Regions from separate parts of the Plantactinospora sp. CNZ320 genome, predicted to be linked through region 1. Evidence: predicted binding sites of a transcription regulator. Region 1 holds the regulator's gene; each other region holds the start of a gene.

The links. The regulator HrcA, encoded in region 1, represses chaperone genes, less so after heat shock. The targets are predictions, from matches to a motif close to GGTTNGCACNCTCNNNNNGAGNGTGCNAACC.
Region 2: groES (co-chaperone GroES) is a predicted target of HrcA. The motif match lies at 4,904-4,934, and genes of this name have one in related genera.
Region 3: groL (chaperonin GroEL) is a predicted target of HrcA. The motif match lies at 2,682-2,712, and genes of this name have one in related genera.

Annotation. Positions count from the first base shown of each region.
Region 1 covers NZ_PJMP01000001.1:3,274,193-3,280,844, reverse strand. Annotated here, with positions in the region: gene hemW (radical SAM family heme chaperone HemW) at 1-1,140, shown strand, start outside; gene CLT71_RS14340 (magnetosome magnetite crystal formation protein family) at 1,217-1,891, opposite strand; gene hrcA (heat-inducible transcriptional repressor HrcA) at 2,235-3,257, shown strand; gene dnaJ (molecular chaperone DnaJ) at 3,325-4,461, shown strand; gene CLT71_RS14325 (16S rRNA (uracil(1498)-N(3))-methyltransferase) at 4,577-5,320, shown strand; gene CLT71_RS14320 (glycoside hydrolase family 3 C-terminal domain-containing protein) at 5,392-6,652, opposite strand, start outside.
Region 2 covers NZ_PJMP01000001.1:3,998,815-4,005,466, forward strand. Annotated here, with positions in the region: gene CLT71_RS17555 (helix-turn-helix domain-containing protein) at 1-150, opposite strand, end outside; gene CLT71_RS17560 (WhiB family transcriptional regulator) at 403-813, shown strand; gene CLT71_RS17565 (molybdopterin-dependent oxidoreductase) at 947-2,482, opposite strand; gene groL (chaperonin GroEL) at 2,732-4,378, opposite strand; gene groES (co-chaperone GroES) at 4,458-4,772, opposite strand; gene CLT71_RS17580 (THUMP-like domain-containing protein) at 5,021-6,244, shown strand; gene ybaK (Cys-tRNA(Pro) deacylase) at 6,256-6,652, shown strand, end outside.
Region 3 covers NZ_PJMP01000001.1:5,666,747-5,673,398, forward strand. Annotated here, with positions in the region: gene paaN (phenylacetic acid degradation protein PaaN) at 1-830, shown strand, start outside; gene CLT71_RS25320 (GNAT family N-acetyltransferase) at 915-1,466, opposite strand; gene CLT71_RS25325 (cold-shock protein) at 1,870-2,073, shown strand; gene groL (chaperonin GroEL) at 2,962-4,584, shown strand; gene CLT71_RS25335 (hypothetical protein) at 4,636-4,878, opposite strand; gene CLT71_RS25340 (YfbM family protein) at 5,146-5,649, opposite strand; gene CLT71_RS25345 (GNAT family N-acetyltransferase) at 5,660-6,619, opposite strand.

The sequences.
Region 1 (6,652 bases):
GGCTTCGGGGTCTACGTCCACGTGCCGTTCTGCGCCTCCCGCTGCGGCTACTGCGACTTCAACACCTACACCGCCACCGAACTCGGCGGTTCGGCCGGCCGGGACGGCTACGCCGACCAGGTACTCGCGGAACTGCGCCTGGCCGCCCGGGTGCTGGCCGACCGGCCGCCGACCCGGGTCGACACGGTCTTCGTCGGCGGCGGTACGCCGACCCTGCTGCCCCCGGACGACCTGGCCCGGATCCTGGACGGCATCGACCGGACGTGGGGGTTGGCCGCCGACGCCGAGGTGACCACGGAGGCGAATCCGGAGTCGGTGACCCGGGACTCGCTCAAGGAACTGCGGGCGGCCGGGTACAACCGGATCTCCCTCGGCATGCAGTCGGCCGCGCCGGCGGTGCTGGCGATCCTGGACCGCCGGCACACCGCGGGCCGGGCCACCGAGGCCGCGCTGGAGGCCCGGGAGGTCGGCTTCGAGCACGTCAACCTGGACCTGATCTACGGGACGCCGGGGGAGCGGGCGGAGGACTTCGCGGCGTCGCTTCGGGCGGTACTGGCGGCGGGGGTCGACCACGTCAGCGCGTACGCCCTGATCGTCGAGGACGGTACCCGGCTGGCCGCCCGGATCCGGCGCGGCGAGTTGGCGTACCCGGACGACGACGTGGCGGCGGACCGCTACCTGGCCGCCGAGGCGGCGCTGACCGAGGCGGGTTTCTCCTGGTACGAGGTTTCCAACTGGGCCCGTAGCCCGGCCTCGGCCTGTCGGCACAACCTGCTCTACTGGACCGGCGGCGACTGGTGGGGTCTCGGGCCGGGTGCGCACAGCCACGTCGGCGGGGTCCGCTGGTGGAACGTCAAGCACCCGTCGAGTTACGCGGTCCGGCTGGCGGCGGGGCACTCCCCGGGGCAGGCCCGGGAGGTGCTGTCGACCGGGGAGCGGCGGGTCGAGGAGGTGCTGCTCGGGCTCCGGCTCGCCGCCGGGCTGCCGCTGTCGGTCCTCGACGACGCCGGTCGGGCGGGTGCGGCCGGGGCCCGCGAGACCGGGCTGCTGGACGCGGCGGCGTACGACGCCGGGCGGGCAGTGCTCACCCTGCGCGGGCGGCTGCTGGCCGACGCCGTGGTCCGGGACCTGCTGCCCTGACCCGCGCCGACGCGGCCCCGGAAAGCGCGATGGCCCGCGCCGGATCCGGCACGGGCCATCGCGCTGACGACTCGGATTACTTGATCATGCGGATGGACATCGGGTACTGGTAGACGACGCCCTCGTTCGCCTTCATGCCGGCGATGATCGAGAAGATCAGCACGACCACCCAGGCGATGAGCGGCAGGAAGAACAGCACGATGGTGCAGGTCCCGATGATCAGCGAGACGATCGAGATGATGCCCCAGGTGATCTGGAAGTTGAGCGCCTCGACCGCGTGCGCGCGAACGATCGGCGACTCGTTGCCCTTGGCGAGCAGCGCGACGAGCGAGGCGATGAAGCCGACCACGATGCCACCGAAGTGCGCGATCAGGGCCCAGGTCTTCTCCTCGCTGTTGGCGTAGCCGGCCGGTCCCGGGGCGCCGTACGGGTTGCCCGGCGGCGGGTAGCCGGCACCCGGGTACCCGCCCGGAGGCTGGCCGCCGGGGGGTGGGTAACCGCCGCCGGGTGGGTAACCGCCGCCCTGGGGCGGGTAGCCGCCGGGCGGGGGGTAACCGCCGCCGGAGGTCGGGTACGTCCCGCCCCCCGAGGTCGGATAGGTCCCGCCACCTGACGTCGGGTACGTCGCACCGCCGGAGGTCGGGTACGTCCCGCCGCCCGAGGTCGGCGGGGGCGTGCCGGGCGCACCGTACTGGGGTGCGGCGGGCGGGGGATACCCCTCGCCAGGTGTCGGGTATTGGCCCGGATTCATCGGGGCTGTCGGGTCCTGGGGCGGACCGCCGTATTCTCCGGGAGGGCGAGGCGGTTCAGTCATGGAGGTCACGGTAGGACTCCCGATCAAACAGCGCCAGCCGCCCCCCGGACGGAATCTGGACAACTGCCGGCCGTACCTGCTAGGTCCACCGGAGTACTGTGTCCTGGCAAGCCTGTTGTCCAGGTTCGGATATCCCCTCCAAACGATCATCGCGCCGGGTACGCCTTGGTCGTAGACTGGCACTCGCTACAGTCGAGTGCCAGGGCTGGCCTGGCCCGACCGTCGTGGTCGCCCCGGTCGTTTCGCCCAGCCGGGGCCGGGACGTCGCAGGGAGGTGAGGATGGGTCTCGACGACCGCAAGCTCGACGTGCTGCGCGCGATCGTGGAGGACTACGTCGCCACCCAGGAGCCGGTCGGCAGCAAGGCCCTGGTCGAGCGGCACCAACTCGGGGTTTCCCCGGCCACCGTCCGCAACGACATGGCCGTGCTGGAGGAGGAGGGCTACATCCGGCAGCCGCACACGAGTGCCGGCCGGGTGCCCACCGACCGTGGCTACCGGCTCTTCGTGGACCGGCTCTCCCGGGTCAAGCCGCTCACCCCGGCCGAGCGCCGGGCGATCGAGCGGTTCATGGTCGGCGCGGTGGACCTCGACGACGTGGTGCACCGTACGGTCCGGCTGCTCGCCCAGCTCACCCGGCAGGTGGCCGTGGTGCAGTACCCGAGCCTGGCCCGTTCCGCCGTCCGGCACCTGGAACTGGTGCCGATCTCCACCACCCGGCTGATGCTCGTCATGATCGCCGACACCGGCCGGGTGGAGCAGCGGCTGGTCGAGCTGCCCATCCCGATCAGCGCCGACGACGTGACCGATCTGCGCCGGCTGGTCAACGAGCGGCTCGGCGGCAAGAAGCTGGCCGAGACCCCGCCACTGGTCCAGGCGCTTGTCGACGAGGTGCCCCCGGGGCTCGGTCCGGCGATGACCACGCTCGCCACGGTGTTGCTGGAGACCCTGGTCGAGCGGCACGAGGAGCGGATCGTGATGGCCGGCACCGCCAACCTGACCCGGGGCGGGCTGCTCGACTTCCAGGGTTCACTGCGGCCGATCCTCGAGGCGCTAGAGGAGGAGGTCGTCCTGCTCAAGTTGATCGGCGAGGTGGAGCCGAACACCCTTCAGGTTCGCATCGGCGACGAGAACGAGATCGACAATCTGCGGGCCGCCTCGGTGGTCAGCACCGGATACGGTCCGGGTACGACCATCGTCGGCGGACTCGGCGTGTTGGGGCCCACCCGGATGGACTACCCGGGCACCATCGCCACGGTGCGGGCCGTGGCACGCTACGTCGGCGACGTGCTGGCGCAGAACTGACCACCAAGCTCTCCCCCTGACGACCGGCGGACGGTAACGCGAGACAGACATGAGGACACGGAACGCAGTGGCCAAGGACTACTACGGGATTCTCGGCGTCAGCCGGGACGCCTCCGACGACGACATCAAGCGCGCCTACCGCAAGTTGGCGCGGCAGTACCACCCGGACGTGAATCCGGATCCGGAGGCACACGAGAAGTTCAAGGACATCAACGCCGCGTACGAAGTCCTCTCGGACGACCAGAAGCGGCAGATCGTCGACCTGGGCGGCGACCCGCTCGCTCCCGGTGGCGGCCCCGGAGCCGGCCCCGGCGGTGCCGGTGGGCCGTTCGTCGGCTTCCAGGACATCATGGACGCCTTCTTCGGTGCGGCCGGTGGTTCCCGGGGGCCGCGTCCGCGTACCCGGCCGGGTGCCGACGCCATCCTGCGGCTCGAACTCGACCTGCACGAGACGGCGTTCGGGGTGGAGGCGCCGATCGCGGTCGACACCGCCGTGCTCTGCACCACCTGCACGGGTGCCGGCACCGCGCCCGGCACGCACCTGGCCACCTGTGAGGCGTGCGGCGGGCGGGGCGAGGTGCAGTCGGTGCAGCGCACCTTCCTCGGTCAGGTCGTCTCGTCCCGGCCGTGCACGGTCTGCCAGGGGTACGGCACGGTGATCCCGCACCCCTGCCCGACCTGCGCCGGGGACGGCCGGGTGCGTACCCGCCGTTCGCTGACCGTGAAGATCCCGGCCGGTGTCGAGGACGGCATGCGGATCCGACTGGCCCAGCAGGGCGAGGTCGGCCCCGGTGGCGGTACGGCCGGCGACCTCTACGTCGAGATCCACGAGCGGCCGCACGACGTCTACTCCCGCAAGGGCGACGACCTGCACTGCCGGGTCACCGTGCCGATGACCGCCGCCGCACTCGGTACCCGGCTGACAATCAAGACGCTGGACAGCGAGGAGCCGGTCGACGTCAAGCCGGGCACCCAGCCGGGCTCGACGCTGCGGCTGCGCGCCCGGGGCGTGCCACACCTGCGCGGTACCGGCCGGGGCGACCTCTACGTGCACCTCGACGTGCGTACCCCGACCAAGCTCGACGCCGAGCAGGAGCGGATGCTGCGCGAGTTCGCCAAGACCCGGGGCGAGGAGGTCGCCGAGCTGACCAAGCAGGGCGGCTTCTTCTCCCGGATGCGCGACGCCTTCAACGGCCACGCCTGACGGGCCACGCCTGACGGGCCACGCCTGATTGGCCACGCCTGATTGGCCACGCCTGATTGGCGCGTCGTCCGGCCGGCGCGGCTCGCCGGCCGGACGAACCGCTAACCTGCTCGCCGTGAGTGCGCCGCTGTTCCTGGTCGAGTCGCTGCCGTCGGACGACTCCGTCACCCTCGACGGTCCGGAGGGGCATCACGCCGCGACAGTGCAACGGCTGCGTACCGGTGAGGAGTTGCTGCTTGCCGACGGGCGCGGCGGCACCCTGACCGCGGTGGTCACCAGCGTCGGCCGGGGCACCCTGACCGCCTCGGTCACCTCCCGGCGGTACGTCGAGGCGCCCGACCCGAGACTGGTGGTGGTGCAGGGCATCGCCAAGGGCGACCGGGCCGAACTGGCCGTGCAGGCGATGACCGAGGTCGGGGTGGACGAGATCGTGCCCTGGGCGGCGGAGCGCTCGGTGGCGCAGTGGCGCGGCGACCGGGGCGCCCGGGCCAGGGACCGCTGGGTGGCGACCGCGCGCGAGGCGGCCAAGCAGGCCCGCCGATCCTGGCTGCCGACCGTCGCCGGCTCGGCGCAGGCACCGGACGAGTCGACCCGGGTGGTGGCCCGGCGGATCGGTGACGCGGCAGCCGGTTTCGTGCTGCACGAGGAGGCGCAGGCCCGGCTCGGCACCGCCGAACTGCCGCCCGCCGGCGACATCGTGCTGGTGGTCGGTCCCGAGGGAGGCGTGTCGCCGGCCGAGTTGGCGACGCTTACCTCGGCGGGTGCCGTACCGGTCCGGCTCGGCCCGGAGGTGCTGCGTACCTCGACCGCCGGTGTCGCCGCCCTCGCCGTCCTCTCCACCCGCCTCGGCCGCTGGTGAGTAAGGAAGGGCCCCTTCTTATCGTTTTCTGTAGAAGAAGGGGCCCTTCCTAACGGGCGTCGGATGGTGCGTCAGATGTCGACGGTGCTGGTTAGGCGGATGTTGGCGACGCTGCGAGCCGCCTCGATGCGGTACCGGCCGGGGCGGGTGGCCCAGCCCTCCGGCTCCCAGACCCGGAAGGTCCGTGCCGGCAGTGGGACCCGTACCGTCACCGACTCGCCGGGAGCCGCCTCGGCAGCGGCGAAGCCGGCCAGCCAGCGCACCGGACGATCCGGCTCGGCGGCCTCCGGGCCGACGTACACCTGCACCACCTCGCGGCCGGGACGGTGGCCGGTGTTGCGGACGCTCACCACGGCGACCGGTCCCTCCGCCCCGTCCTTGACGGTGAGCGACTCGTACGCCCACTCGGTGTAGCCGAACCCGTGCCCGAACGGGAAGAGCGGCTCGGCCCGCCAGCCCCGGTAGCCGACGAAGATCCCGTCGGTGTAGTCGAGCACCCCGTCGACCGGGGTGGTGGGAAGCGCCGGGCAGTCCTCCGGCCGGCGTGGCCAGGTGGTGGGAAGCCGTCCGCCCGGTTCCGCCCGACCGAGCAGTACGTCGGCGAGCGCCGCCCCGGCCTCCTGCCCGGGAAACCAGGTGAGCAGGATCGCCGCCACCTCGTCGGCCCAGGGCATCAGCACCGGTGAACCGGCGTTGACCACCACCACCGTCCGGGAGTTCGCCGCGGCGACCCGCCGGACCAGCTCGTCCTGCCGGCCGGGCAGCGCCAGCGTGCTCCGGTCGAACCCCTCCGACTCCACCTCCTCGGTGGTGCCGACCACCACCACCGCCACGTCGGCGTCGGCGGCGACCCGGACCGCCTCGTCGAGCAGGGCGTCGTCCGGGGCGACCGCCGGCTCGGCGTGACCGAGGCCGAAGGAGACGAAACCCGGATGTTCGCCGTCGACCATCCGCCGGGTGAGCCGTACCTCGACCGGCTCACCGGCGCGTACGGCGACCTCGAACCGGCGCTCCACGGTGGCCCGGAAGACGGTGCCGGGCTCCTCCGACGGCTCGTAGAGCGGGCCGTCGAAGAGTTCCGTACCGTCCACGGTGAGGGTGAAGACCCCGAAGCCCTCGACCGCGAGCCGGGCGGTGCCGCTGCGCAGCGGCGTGTGTACGGCGCTGATCTCGATGCTGGCCAGCTCCTCCGGCGGCAGGCCCTCGGGCAGCTCACCCATCCAGCGCACCGTCGCCCGGTCCAGCTCCGCCCGGTAGCGCTCCCGCCCGTCGGCGTCGCGCAGCGTGGCGATGATCGGGGTCCAGGCCACTCCGCCGGCCGCCGGCAGCCGG
Region 2 (6,652 bases), 720 kb from region 1:
CACGTCCGCCGGCCGCTCGGCGAGTCGGAGCATGGCCTCGGGGTCGGACACCGCGGTCCGGACCGCAGCGGCCAACCCGAGCCGGGCCGCCGCCGCCGCGACGTTCTGGGCCGCGAGCGGGGTCCGGACGCAGACAAGAACGGTGCGCACGATGCTCTCCTCTCCGAAACGAGGAGACCATGCCGGCGAATGATCATGATGAGTTTCCACGGATGAACCACAAACTTTTTGGACGATTCGCCCCAGCGACCGGGTTCGGGGGCAGAAGTTCGCGATCAAGTACGTGTGAGCCGTCCACGCCCGGGGTACCGGGACCGTGGTCGGATCGGTGCGCCTGCGCGGCCCGCCGCCCGGATCTCGACCGAGCAGGTCATCGCGGTGCCGCGCGGAAGGAGGGTGCTGATGTCGAACGTACGCAGGCTGCCTGGACCCATCGTCGACCTGTGGGAGTGGCAGCGGCTTGGCGCTTGCCGGGGCCGGGACAGTGCCCAGTTCTTCCACCCGGAGGGTGAGCGCGGCTCGTCCCGCAACCGTCGTGAGGCCAGTGCCAAGGCGGTCTGCGTGACCTGCCCGGTCCGGGCCGAGTGCGCCGCTCACGCGCTCGCCGTCCGCGAGCCGTACGGGGTGTGGGGTGGCTTCAGCGAGTCCGAGCGGCTCCGGCTGCTCGCCGTCGGCTGGGAGGATCTCGCCGACCGTCGACAGAGCCGGGTGGACGTGGCCCGGCTGGAGGCCCGGCTCGGCCGGCCGTTCCGGTCGACGATGCCGGCCAACAGCGTCCGCCCCGACCCGGTCCCGGCACAACGCTCGGCCTGACCCGGCGACGGTCCCCGCTCGGCCTGACCCCGGTTCCGCCGCAACGCTCGGCCTGACTGACCCGGCTACGGTCGCGCTCGGCCGCCCCCGAGCGCGTCCCACCGCCGCCGGCCGCGACCGGTGGCGGGAACGTTCAGTCCACCGTGACGGTCACCGTGTGCCAGCCGGTGGCGCCGTCCGGCTCGACCGGTCGTGACTGCCCGGTCTGCACCGCCCCGGTCGCGTCGGTCGCGCGTACCCGGAGGGTGTGCTCGCCAGGGGTGGCGAGCCAGCGCCAGGACCACTGCACCCAGGTGTCGGTCGAGACCGATCCGGCCAGGGTCGCCGGCTGCCAGTCACCGTCGTCGACGCGTACCTCCACCTGCCGGATCCCGACGTGCTGCGCCCAGGCCACCCCGGCCACGGTGACCGGCCCGGCCGGCAGGCTCCGGCCCGCCCGTGGGGTGTCGATCCGCGACTGGGTCTTCACCGGCCCCCGCGCCGACCAGCCCCGGGGCACCCAGTACGCGTCGAAGTCGGCGAAACTGGTCAACTCCAGCTCCGCCACCCACTTGCAGGCCGAGACGTAGCCGTACAGCCCCGGCACCACCACCCGGACCGGGAAGCCGTGCTCGATCGGCAGCGGTTCGCCGTTCATCCCGACCGCCAGCATCGCGTCCCGGCCGTCGGTGAGCACCTCGGTCGGGCTGCCGCAGGTCCAGCCGTCGGTGGAGCGGGCCACCACCTGGTCGGCACCGGGCAGCGGCCCGGCCTCGGCGAGCAGCGGCCCGAGCGGTACGCCGAGCCAGCGGGCGTTGCCGATCAGGTCCCCGCCGACCTCGTTGGAGACACAGGCCAGGGTGATGTGCCGTTCGATCATCGGCCGGGCGAGCAGATCTGCGTAGCGCAGCGTGATCGGGTTCCGCACCCGGCCGTGTATCCGCAGCCGCCAGTTCTCCGGGTCGACCCGGGGTACCACGAGTGCGGTGTCGATCCGGTAGAAGTCCCGGTTCGGCGTGACGTACGACGACAGCCCCGACACCCCCAGTTCGGCGCTGGCCGGCACCGGCGCCGCCGGGCTGGCCGGTGCCGGCAACTCGATCGCGGCACGGGCGGCCGAGACGCCTCGCCGGGTCGACAGCCAGCGCCCGCCGAAGCCGCCGGCCGCCGCCCCGCCGACCGCGAGCCCGACCCCGGTCAGGAACCGGCGCCGGGCGTACGTGTCCGGATGGGCGGTGACGGCGACGGCCGGTACGGCCAGGGCCCGGCCGGGCGGGCCGGCGAGGAAGAGCCACAGTACGCCGGCCGCGAGTACCGCCCCGAGCAGCGAGGGCAGTGCGGCGAGCGGGCCGGCCCCGGGCCGGGTCAGTGCCGCGAGCACCCCGACCGCGCCGAAGAGGGCGATCCCGGCGTACCCGAGGGGCAGTGAGCGGATCGCGACCAGCCCGACCAGGGCGGCGAAGCCGGCCAGCAGCACGGCGGTGCCGACCAGGAGGGCGATCTTGTCGTACACGTAGAAGACGTCGACGGCGAACCGCTTGACCGGGGCGGGCGCCAGGTCCACCACGGCGCCGCCGACCGCTACCAGCGGGGCGGAGCGGGCACCGGTGAGCACCGCCACCACCTCGGCCGCGCCGACCGCGACGGCCGCGGCGGCAACCCCGGCCAGCGCACCGAACCGGCGTGGCAGGCCGGCATGCCGGGTCGGGACCGGAGCCGCCGGCCCGGGACCGTCGAGATCGGGGATCGCACTCACCCGACAAGTGTCGCCCGCCGTGGCGGCGGCGGAAAGGGCAGCTCAGGTTGGCCAGGGTGGACGGGCCCGGAAACGAAGATCCGCGTGAGCGGGGTACCGGACGTGGGGTGAGCCCACGCCGGACCGCTCACGCGGATCCCGGTGTCGCGGCCGGCTCGGATCAGCGCGAACCGGACGGGACGGTCAGAAGCCCGGTCCGTGCTGGTGGCCGTGGCCGTGGCCGTGACCGTGGCCACCGGCGGCGGCCGGCTCGGCCTTCTCCGGCTTCTCCACGACCAGGCTCTCGGTGGTCAGCAGCAGCCCGGCGATCGACGCCGCGTTGGTGACCGCGTTGCGGGTCACCTTCACCGGGTCGATGATGCCGGCCTTGGCCAGGTCCTTGTACTCGCCGGTGGCGGCGTCGAGGCCGGTGCCCCAGCCCTGCTCGGCGACCTTCTGCACCACCACGTAGCCGTCGTGGCCGGCGTTCTGGGCGATCCACCGCAGCGGCTCGACAAGCGCCTTGCGGACGATCGAGACGCCCACCTTCTCGTCACCGGTCAGGCCCAGGTCGCCGTCGAGCGCCGAGCGGATCTGCACCAGCGCGGCGCCGCCGCCCGGTACGGTGCCCTCCTCGACCGCGGCCTTGGTCGCGGCGATGGCGTCCTCGATGCGGTGCTTGCGCTCCTTCATCTCGACCTCGGTCGCCGCACCGGCCTTGATCACTGCGATGCCGCCGGAGAGCTTGGCGAGCCGCTCCTGGAGCTTCTCGCGGTCCCAGTCGGAGTCGGACGCCTCGATCTCCTTGCGGATCTGGGTGATCCGCTCGGAAACGTCGTTGTCCCGGCCCCGGCCGTCGATCACGGTGGTGTTGTCCTTGTCGACGACCACCCGGCGGGCGGTGCCGAGCACCTCCAGGCCGACCGAGTCGAGCTTGTAGCCCAGCTCGGGGGCGACCACCTCGCCGCCGGTCAGGATCGCCATGTCCTGGAGCATCGCCTTGCGCCGGTCACCGAAGCCGGGCGCCTTCACCGCGCAGACCTTGACGGTCTTGCGGATGGCGTTGACGACCAGGGTGGAGAGCGCCTGCCCCTCCACGTCCTCGGCGATGATCAGCAGCGGCTTCGCGGTCTGCAGGACCTTCTCCAGCAGCGGCAGCAGCTCCTCGATCGAGGAGATCTTCTGGGTCGTGATCAGGATGTACGGCTCGTCGAGCACCGCCTCCTGCGACTCCGTGTCGGTGACGAAGTTCGGCGAGATGAAGCCCTTGTCGAACTGGAGGCCCTCGGTGACCTCCAGCTCGGTGGCGAGGGTCGAACCCTCCTCGACGGTGATCACGCCGTCCCGGCCGACCTTCTCCATCGCCTCGGCGATCAGGTCACCGATGGTGGCGTCCTGCGCCGAGATGGTCGCCACGTTCGCGACCGACTCCCGGCTGCCCACCTCGACGGCCTTCTCCAGCAGCGCCTCGGAGATCTTCGCCGCCGCCGCGTCGATGCCCCGCTTGAGCGAGGCCGGCCCGGCACCGGCGGCCACGTTGCGCAGCCCCTCCCGGACCATGGCCTGGGCCAGCACGGTGGCGGTGGTGGTCCCGTCGCCAGCGATGTCGTTGGTCTTGGTGGCCACCTCCTTGACCAGCTGCGCGCCGAGGTTCTCGTACGGGTTGGTGAGCTCGATCTCCTTGGCGATGGTCACGCCGTCGTTGGTGATCGTCGGAGCACCGAACTTCTTGTCCAGGACGACGTTGCGCCCGCGCGGGCCGAGAGTGACCTTGACCGTGTCCGCGAGCGTGTTGACACCGTGCTCCAGCAGGTGCCGGGCGTCATCCGAGAAGCTCAGAATCTTCGCCATTGTGTAAACAGGGTCCCTTCACGAGCGCTGCCCCGGCCCGGCAGGGCCGGTCCGGGGCAGCGTCACTGGATCAGTCAGATCACTTCTCGATGACGGCGAGGACGTCGCGGGCGGAGAGCACCAGGTACTCCTCGCCGGCGTACTTGACCTCGGTGCCGCCGTACTTCGAGTAGATGACCGTGTCGCCGACCTTCACGTCAACCGGGATCCGGTTGCCGTCGTCGTCGAAACGGCCGGGGCCGACAGCGAGGACGGTGCCCTCCTGCGGCTTCTCCTTGGCGGTGTCGGGAATCACGATGCCCGACGCCGTGGTCGTCTCAGCCTCGTTCGCCTGGACCAGGATCCGGTCCTCGAGCGGCTTGATCGCAACCTTGGTCGCGGTAGTCACGGGCATACCCTCCTGGGGTACTGGTTTCTGTGCTGGCCGGCGAGCCGACCAGCGTCAATCTGCCACATGCCACCGGGCGGGTCCGTCGTCGCGGGTGCCGGTCCGCCTGGCGTTCAACTCCCGGACAACGGTCCGGAAGTTGGCACCCTCGGTTTGAGAGTGCTAACCGCAGGTTATGCCGACGGCTAGCACTCCGTCAAGGAGAGTGCCAACCCGACACGCCTGTGTCCGGCCTCGGCCGGCACAATGCTCCGGTGGATTCCGAGCAGCTCGCCGCGCTGCGTACCCCCGAGGGGGAGACCGCACTGGCCACCGCCACCGAGCTGGCCGGCGGCGACCCGCTGAACGCGGCGGCCACGCTGCGGGCCGCCGGGATACCCGCCGGGCTGGCCGCCGCCGCGCTGACCCAGGCCGAGCTGCGACGCCGGGCGACCGCCAAGTTCGGCCCGGAGGCGGCCCGGATGTTCTTCACCCGGGCCGGGCTGGAGCAGGCCACCCGGGCCGGGGTCGCGGCCCGCCGGGCCGCCCGGCTGCGCGTCGCCGGGGTGGCCACCCTGGTCGACCTCGGCTGCGGTCTCGGCGCCGACGCGCTCGCCGCGGCCCGGGCCGGCATCCGGGTGTACGGCGTGGAGGCCGACCCGGTCACCGCGGCGATGGCCGCCGCGAACGCCGAGGCGGCCGGGGTGGCCGACCGGTTCACCGTCACGCTCGGCGACGCGACCCGGTTCGACCTGACCGCCGTGGCCGACCCGGTCGACGCGGTCTTCTGCGACCCGGCCCGGCGCAGGGCCGGCACCGGCCGGCGGATCTTCGACCCGGCCGCCTACTCCCCGCCCTGGGACTTCCTGCTCGGTCTGGCCGCCCGGATCCCCCGGACGGTCTTCAAGGTCGCGCCCGGGATCGACCACCGGCTGCTGCCGGCCGGTGCCGAGGGCGAGTGGGTGAGCGTCGACGGCGACCTGGTCGAGGCGACCGTCTGGTCCGGCCCGCTCGCCGCCGCGCCCCGCCGGGCCACCCTGCTGGCCGGGACGGCCGTGCGGGAACTGACCGGCGACGGGACCCGGCGGGCCCCGGTCGGCCCGGTCCGGCGCTACCTCTACGACCCCGACCCGGCGGTGGTCCGGGCACACCTGGTGGCCGAGTTCGCCGGGACGGTCGACGGCACCCTCGCCGACCCCGAGATCGCGTACGTCTACGCCGACACCGCCCGACCCACCCCGTACGCCAGGTGCCTGGAGGTGCTCGAGCCGCTGCCGTTCTCGCTGAAGCGGCTGCGTGCCCGGCTGCGGGACCTCGACGTCGGGCGGGCGGAGATCCTCAAGCGCGGTTCGGCGCTGGAGCCGGAGCGGCTCCGCCGCGACCTGCGGCTGACCGGCCGCGAGGCGATCAGTCTGGTGCTGACCCGGGTCGCCGACGCCCCCACCGTGCTGCTCTGCCGTCCGGTGCCGGCACCGGAGCCGGACGCGTCGACCGGGTAGGGTGCGGGACCGTGGCAGGCAGGGGAACCCCGGCGACCGCGTTGCTGACGCGGCAGCGGATCCCGCACACCCTGCACCCGTACGATGTCGCGCCGGAGACGCCGAACTACGGCGCCGAGGTGGCGGCGGCGCTGGGCGTACCGCCGGAGCGGGTCTTCAAGTCGCTCGTCGCGAGCGTCGACGGGGTACTGACCGTGGCGGTGGTACCGGTCACCGGGGAACTCGACCTGAAGATGCTGGCGGCGGCGGTGGGCGGCAAGCGGGCGACCCTTGCCGACCGGACGCTTGCCGAGCGGACCACCGGGTACGTCCGGGGCGGGATCAGTCCGCTGGGCCAGCGCCGGCTGCTGCGTACCGTCGTCGACGCCTCCGCCGAGCGCTTCGGCACCATCTACGTCTCGGCGGGCC
Region 3 (6,652 bases), 2.4 Mb from region 1:
CCGAGGTACGGATCGTCGACTTCACCGGCTCCACCGAGTACGGCGACTGGCTGGAGGCGAACGCCCGGCAGGCGGCCGTCTACACCGAGAAGGCCGGCGTCAACACGATCGTTGTCGACTCGACCGACGACTTCGCCGGAATGTGCCGCAACATCGGCTTCTCACTGGTCCTCTACAGCGGACAGATGTGCACCACCCCGCAGAACATCCTGGTGCCCCGGGACGGGATCGAGACCGACCAGGGGCACAAGAGCGTCGACGAGGTGGCCGCCGGCATCGCCGGGGTGGTCGGCAAGCTCACCGGCGACCCGGCCCGGGCCGTCGAGCTGACCGGCGCGATCGTCAACGACGGGGTACTGGCCCGGCTCGACGAGGTCGCCGGGCTCGGCGAGCCGGTGCTGCCGTCCCGGCCGGTCGAGCACCCCAACTATCCCGGCGCGGTGGTGCGTACGCCGCTGATCGCGAAGCTCGGTGCCGACGACGCCGGCACGTACGGGCGGGAGTGGTTCGGGCCGATCTCGTTCGTGATCGCCACCGACTCCACCCCGCACAGCCTGGCGATCCTGCGGCAGACCGTCGGCGAGCGGGGCGCGCTCACCGCCTCGGTCTACTCCACCGACTCCACCGTGCTGGACGCGGCCGAGACCGCGGCGATCGAGACCGGGGTGCACCTCTCCTGCAACCTCACCGGTGGCGTCTTCGTCAACCAGTCGGCGGCGTTCTCGGACTTCCACGGCAGCGGTGCCAACCCGGCGGCGAACGCCGCGTTGACCGACGGCGCCTACGTCGCCAACCGCTTCCGCCTGGTCCAAGCCCGCCGACACAACTGAGGTGTAAGGAAGGGCCCCCCATTAGCGCTTTCGGTAGAGGAAGGGGCCCTTCCTAACCGGCAAGGCGGTGCGGTGCGGGGCGGTTCAGGCGGGCCGGGTCATCTGCAGCTCGCGGAGCGTCGGGATGGTCGGGTGCCGCACCCGTACCCCCGTGTCGACGAAGCCCAGCCGCTGGTACGCGCGTACCGCCCGGTCGTTGCCGACGACCACCTCCAGCAGCAGCTCCGGCCGGCCGGCCGCCCTGGACCAGTCGGCCACCGCCTCGACCAGGGCGGCCAGCAGGCCGGTGCCCCGCCAGGCCGGACTGAGGTAGACCGCGAAGACCACGGTGATGCCGGACTGGCCGGGCGCGGCCTGGCCTCCGGCGTGCCCGACGACCCGCCCGTCGACCTCGGCGACGAAGGCCGCCGTCCGGTGCCCGGTCGACATTCCGGCGATCCTCGCCGCGACCTCGGCGTGCGGCCGGGCCGCTGCGTCGGCGAGCGTCTCCAGGAAGGCCAGCGGCGAGTCGGCGAGCATCTCCAGCCGGATCGCCCGGACCCGGCCGGCGTCGTCGGGGCGTACCCGGCGGACCGGTGGGAGATCGACGGCCGGCCGGAGACCGGAATCGGTCGCCGGGGTGGCCCCGTCCGGTATGGCCGTCAGGGGGCGGCCGGCGGAGTGCCCGGACTCCGGACCGGCGGTGGTCTGCGGGATGGAAGCCGGCACGTCGGCCATCGTCGCACGCCGTACGGGGACCAGTTTCGGCGGGTGACGGGGCTGCTGACGGGTGGGTACGGGCCGGCTGACCTGGGCAGCGACGGTCGCCAATGGCTGTGGGGCCGGAAAACGACCCAATGGTTGCCCGTCCAGTGACCGTTTTGGCCTAGTGCGCTGCGACCCGACCTTGGTGTACGGTGCGGGTTCGGCCGCTTGATTCGTTGGATCCGTTCAATTGCATGATCCATTTTCGGGGAAAGCGACTCGGCGGCCCCGGCAGGCATACGGCGTCGCCGGAGCTCGGAGCGGCTCCGACGCGACCGAAGTAAGGAAGTGCACCGTGGCGCAGGGCACCGTGAAGTGGTTCAACAGCGAAAAGGGCTACGGCTTCATCGCCGTCGATGGCGGACAGGACGTCTTCGTCCACTTCTCCGCGATCCAGATGGACGGCTACAAGGCGCTTGACGACGGTCAGCGCGTCGAGTTCGAGATCGCACAGGGGCAGAAGGGGCCGCAGGCGGAACAGGTCCGGGTCATCGCCTGAGCTGCCGGGCCTTCCGGCCCACGGCTCCTCGGGTACGTCCCCGTTCCGCGTCACCCGGCCCAGGGTCTGCCTTGGCCGGGACCATTGCCGGCCCGCTTTCGGACCACCGCCGTTCGACGCTCTATTGCGCGATCGCGATGCGGCCTGTCGGGTCACCGTGCCGAGTCTCCGCGCGTGTCCGGCCTTCCGGCGCGCCGATCCGGATCGGTGCGTCGACGCGCATTCGGATGTGCCGATGAGCCTGTAGCCGATGAGCCTGTAGTGGTGCCGGTAGCCTCGGCCCCCAAGTGGCACCTGTGGCGGCCGACGTTGCCTTGTCGGCGTGACGGCCGGCGAGCCGCGTACCGCCGCGCCCTGCCGCCTTTCTCCGGAGATCTCTCGCCGATCGCCGGTGTTCCCGTTCCGGGGACATCAGCCGGTCGTGTCTGGCTTTTCCGATTGCCACAACCGCCCATTCCGGTGTCGCGGACGGCGGCGTGTCCCGACCGGCGTGTCCCGACCGGCGGGTACCGGCCGCTCGCCCTGCTCCGGCCGCCGGTAACCGGTGCTGCGGCTCGGCTGGACCGGCTCACTCGCTTGCACTCGGCATGGGAGAGTGCTAAACAAGTGTTTGGCACTCGCACACCGTGAGTGCCAAGGTCGGGGCGGTAGGGCCACGGTCGCGGGCCTGCGGAAGCGGGTGCGCGGCACATGGCCGGTCGTCGCGGGCTGTCCGGCCCGGCCGGCGGACGTCACTGTCGCACAGCGCGACGGAGCACGACAGGCACCCTCGGGTGCGACGCGCCCCGTCCGCCAGTGCCGTAGTGACGTCCGAAGGTGCGTAATCAGGCGGCAGGTCGGGGTCGGCAAGGCTCCGGCGGCCGTGAGTGTCCAGGAGGACAACGCCGTATGGCCAAGATGATCGCGTTCGACGAGGAGGCGCGCCGCGGCCTTGAGCGGGGCATGAACACCCTCGCCGACGCCGTAAAGGTGACGCTGGGCCCGAAGGGCCGCAACGTCGTGCTCGAGAAGAAGTGGGGCGCCCCCACCATCACCAACGATGGTGTGAGCATCGCCAAGGAGATCGAGCTCGAGGACCCGTACGAGAAGATCGGTGCGGAGCTGGTCAAGGAGGTCGCCAAGAAGACCGACGACGTCGCCGGTGACGGCACGACGACGGCGACCGTCCTCGCCCAGGCGCTGGTCCGCGAAGGTCTGCGCAACGTCGCGGCCGGCGCGAACCCGATGGCGCTGAAGCGGGGCATCGAGGCTGCGGTCACGAGCGTCTCGGAGGAGCTGAGCAAGCTCGCCAAGGACGTCGAGACCAAGGAGCAGATCGCCTCCACCGCCTCCATCTCCGCCGGTGACACCAGCGTCGGCGAGATCATCGCCGAGGCGATGGACAAGGTCGGCAAGGAAGGCGTCATCACCGTCGAGGAGAGCAACACCTTCGGGCTCGAACTGGAGCTGACCGAGGGCATGCGCTTCGACAAGGGCTACATCTCGGGGTACTTCATGACCGACCCCGACCGGATGGAGGCCGTGCTCGACGACCCGTACATCCTGATCGTCAACAGCAAGATCTCGACGGTCAAGGACCTGCTGCCGATCCTCGAGAAGGTCATGCAGTCGGGTAAGCCGCTGGCCATCATCGCCGAGGACGTCGAGGGCGAGGCCCTGGCGACCCTGGTGGTCAACAAGGTCCGGGGCACCTTCAAGTCCGTCGCCGTCAAGGCGCCGGGCTTCGGTGACCGCCGCAAGGCCATGCTGGGCGACATCGCCATCCTGACCGGCGGACAGCCGATCAGCGAGGAGGTCGGCCTCAAGCTGGACGCCGTCGGCCTCGACATGCTGGGCCGGGCCCGCAAGGTCGTGGTGACCAAGGACGAGACCACCATCGTCGACGGTGCCGGTGACGCCGACCAGATCAACGGTCGGGTCAACCAGATCCGTGCCGAGATCGAGAAGAGCGACTCCGACTACGACCGCGAGAAGCTGCAGGAGCGCCTGGCCAAGCTGGCCGGCGGTGTTGCGGTGATCAAGGTCGGCGCGGCCACCGAGGTCGAGCTGAAGGAGCGCAAGCACCGCATCGAGGACGCGGTGCGCAACGCGAAGGCCGCCGTCGAGGAGGGCATCGTCCCCGGTGGTGGTGTCGCGCTGGTCCAGGCCGGCAAGACCGCCTTCGACAAGCTGGACCTGGTCGGCGACGAGGCGACCGGTGCGCAGATCGTCAAGATCGCGCTGGACGCCCCGCTGCGGCAGATCGCCGTCAACGCCGGCCTCGAGGGCGGCGTCGTGGTCGAGAAGGTGCGCAACCTGGACGCCGGGCACGGCCTCAACGCGGCCAACGGTGAGTACGTCGACCTGCTCAAGGCCGGCATCATCGACCCGGCCAAGGTGACCCGTTCGGCGCTGCAGAACGCGTCGTCGATCGCGGCCCTGTTCCTGACCACCGAGGCTGTGGTGGCGGACAAGCCGGAGAAGAACCCGGCTGCCCCGGCTGCGCCGGGCGGCGGGGACATGGACTTCTGAGTCCAGGCTCCACGTCGTGGGGGCGGGTCGCGTCAGCGGCCCGCCCCTTCGTCATGTCGGCATCCGCCGCTGGTTACGTCGCTTCTCCGCCTGGTTGAACGGCTCCCGTACGGAGGGCGGCGCGTCCACCGGCACCACGGCCTCCTCGGGTGTCACGTCGGCGGCCCCTCCCATTCCCACCCGCTGATCGGCCTCCCCGCCGTCGAGCCGGGGCGCCGGACCGGGCGTGGAGAGGTCCGCCGTCGGAGTCCGGGCGACCGGGAGATTCTCAACAGGTTCGTCGTCTTCTGCCATGACTTTCCTCCTCCGTCGAAAACGGTAGGAGGCGCGGGCCGGTCCACACGAGCAAATGGCGCGGTATCGATCCGGTACACGCCTGGCACCCGGTCAAGGCCGATAACCGGCATCGAGCACGATGCTGTCGCTGCCTTCGGCCGCCGGTACGGCCTCCCGGGTCTACCCGCCCGGGTCTACCCTCCCGGATATGACAGGCGCGCTGCCGGTAGGCAATCATGCTCCTGCACGTGCTGGGGCGAGCAGCCCATCGCCCCGCTGGGAGCGTCAGGTGATGGCGAGGAGGACCGCCTGGCCGTTCTCGGCCGCGGCCCGATAGAACCGGCGCAACTCGGCGAAGTGCCCGACGAGGTTGTCGACCTCGGCGTCGTCGTTGGACCAGCCGAGCGGGTAGATCTCGGCGGTCGCCATCGCATCCGCGTCGTACCGGGTGTGGAGTGTCTCGACGTCCAACCCGTCCAGTTCGGTGGCGACGGCGCGGACGGCCGCCGGATCGAGCAGCCGGGCCGGACCATAGCCACCGTCGTCGCCGATATCGGTGCCACCGAGGATCGCCGCGCCGGCCGCTTCGTCGCCGAGGCCCCAGGCGGAACCGGTGAGCAGATAGTGGACGCCGTGCCAGGACTTGCCCAGATCCAGCTCGGGCTCGGGCATCTCCGCGTCGTCATCGTCCAGATCGCCGTAGAGCAGGGCATCGACAGCCTGCGGGTCGTCCAACACCGCTCGCAACTCGTCGCCCGACAGCCGACGACCGATCAACTCCATACCCATATGTGATTCCTCAGAGTTGCTTGCCGTAGAGGAAGAAGACCCGCTCGATCCGCGCCCCGGCACTGCTCGCGTAGAACGGCACCGGGCCGACCCAGCCGATCTGCACGCGTCGGTGCCCGGCCGCCTGCTGGTCACGCAGGCACCGGCGCAGCAGTACGCCGCCGATCCCCAGACCCTGTGCGGCGGGCGCGGTACCCATCGGCCCGAACCAGCTCGGCCGGGACGAGCCGTACGCGGCGAAGCCGAGCAGCTCGGGTGCCCCGCCCCCGTCCGGCGTACGGAGTGCGAGGTGGCAGCCGGCGTTCTGCCGACCGACCGAGTGCAGCAGTTCGAGGTCCCAGTTGCCGCCGAAGGTCGACCGGGCGAACCCGGTCAGCATCTCCAGGTCGGCCGGCTCGGCCCGGCGTACCGTGACGCCCTGCTCGGCCAGTCGCCGTTCCGCCGCCTCGGTGGATCGCAACGCCGGGGAGGATTCGGTGGAGAGGTCGGCGGTCATGTTCCAGGCGGTGCCCTCCGGGGTGTAGCCGAGGGCCAGCACGGTGCAGATCGCCGGGGTGTACCGGACGTCGATGCCGGGCCAGACGTAGTGCGGCGGGTTGCCGGCGACGCGTACCCGGGTCGCACCGAGCCCGCCGAGCGCCTGCTCCAGCCGCGTCACCAGGGCCCTGCCGATGCCCTGCCGGCGCTGGTCCGGGCGCACCGCGACCAGGTCGAGGTGGCCGACGGCCGGATCCGGACGCCGGTCCGCCATCGAGCCGAGCGCGACCCCGACGAGCGCGCCGTCCTGCCAGGCGGCCACCCCGACGGTACGACGTGGACCGGCGGCACCCGGCAGCGCGGAGTCGTCGCGGAGCCGGGCCACGATCTCGGCCGCCTCAACGGAGTCCTCCGGCAGGTCCAGCGCAACCCGGCACAACTCCACCACGGCGGGGATCTGGTCGTCCGTCAGCTCGGTGAGGGACGGCTCGATGAGGGACGACTCGGCGCTCATGCCCGCCGACCC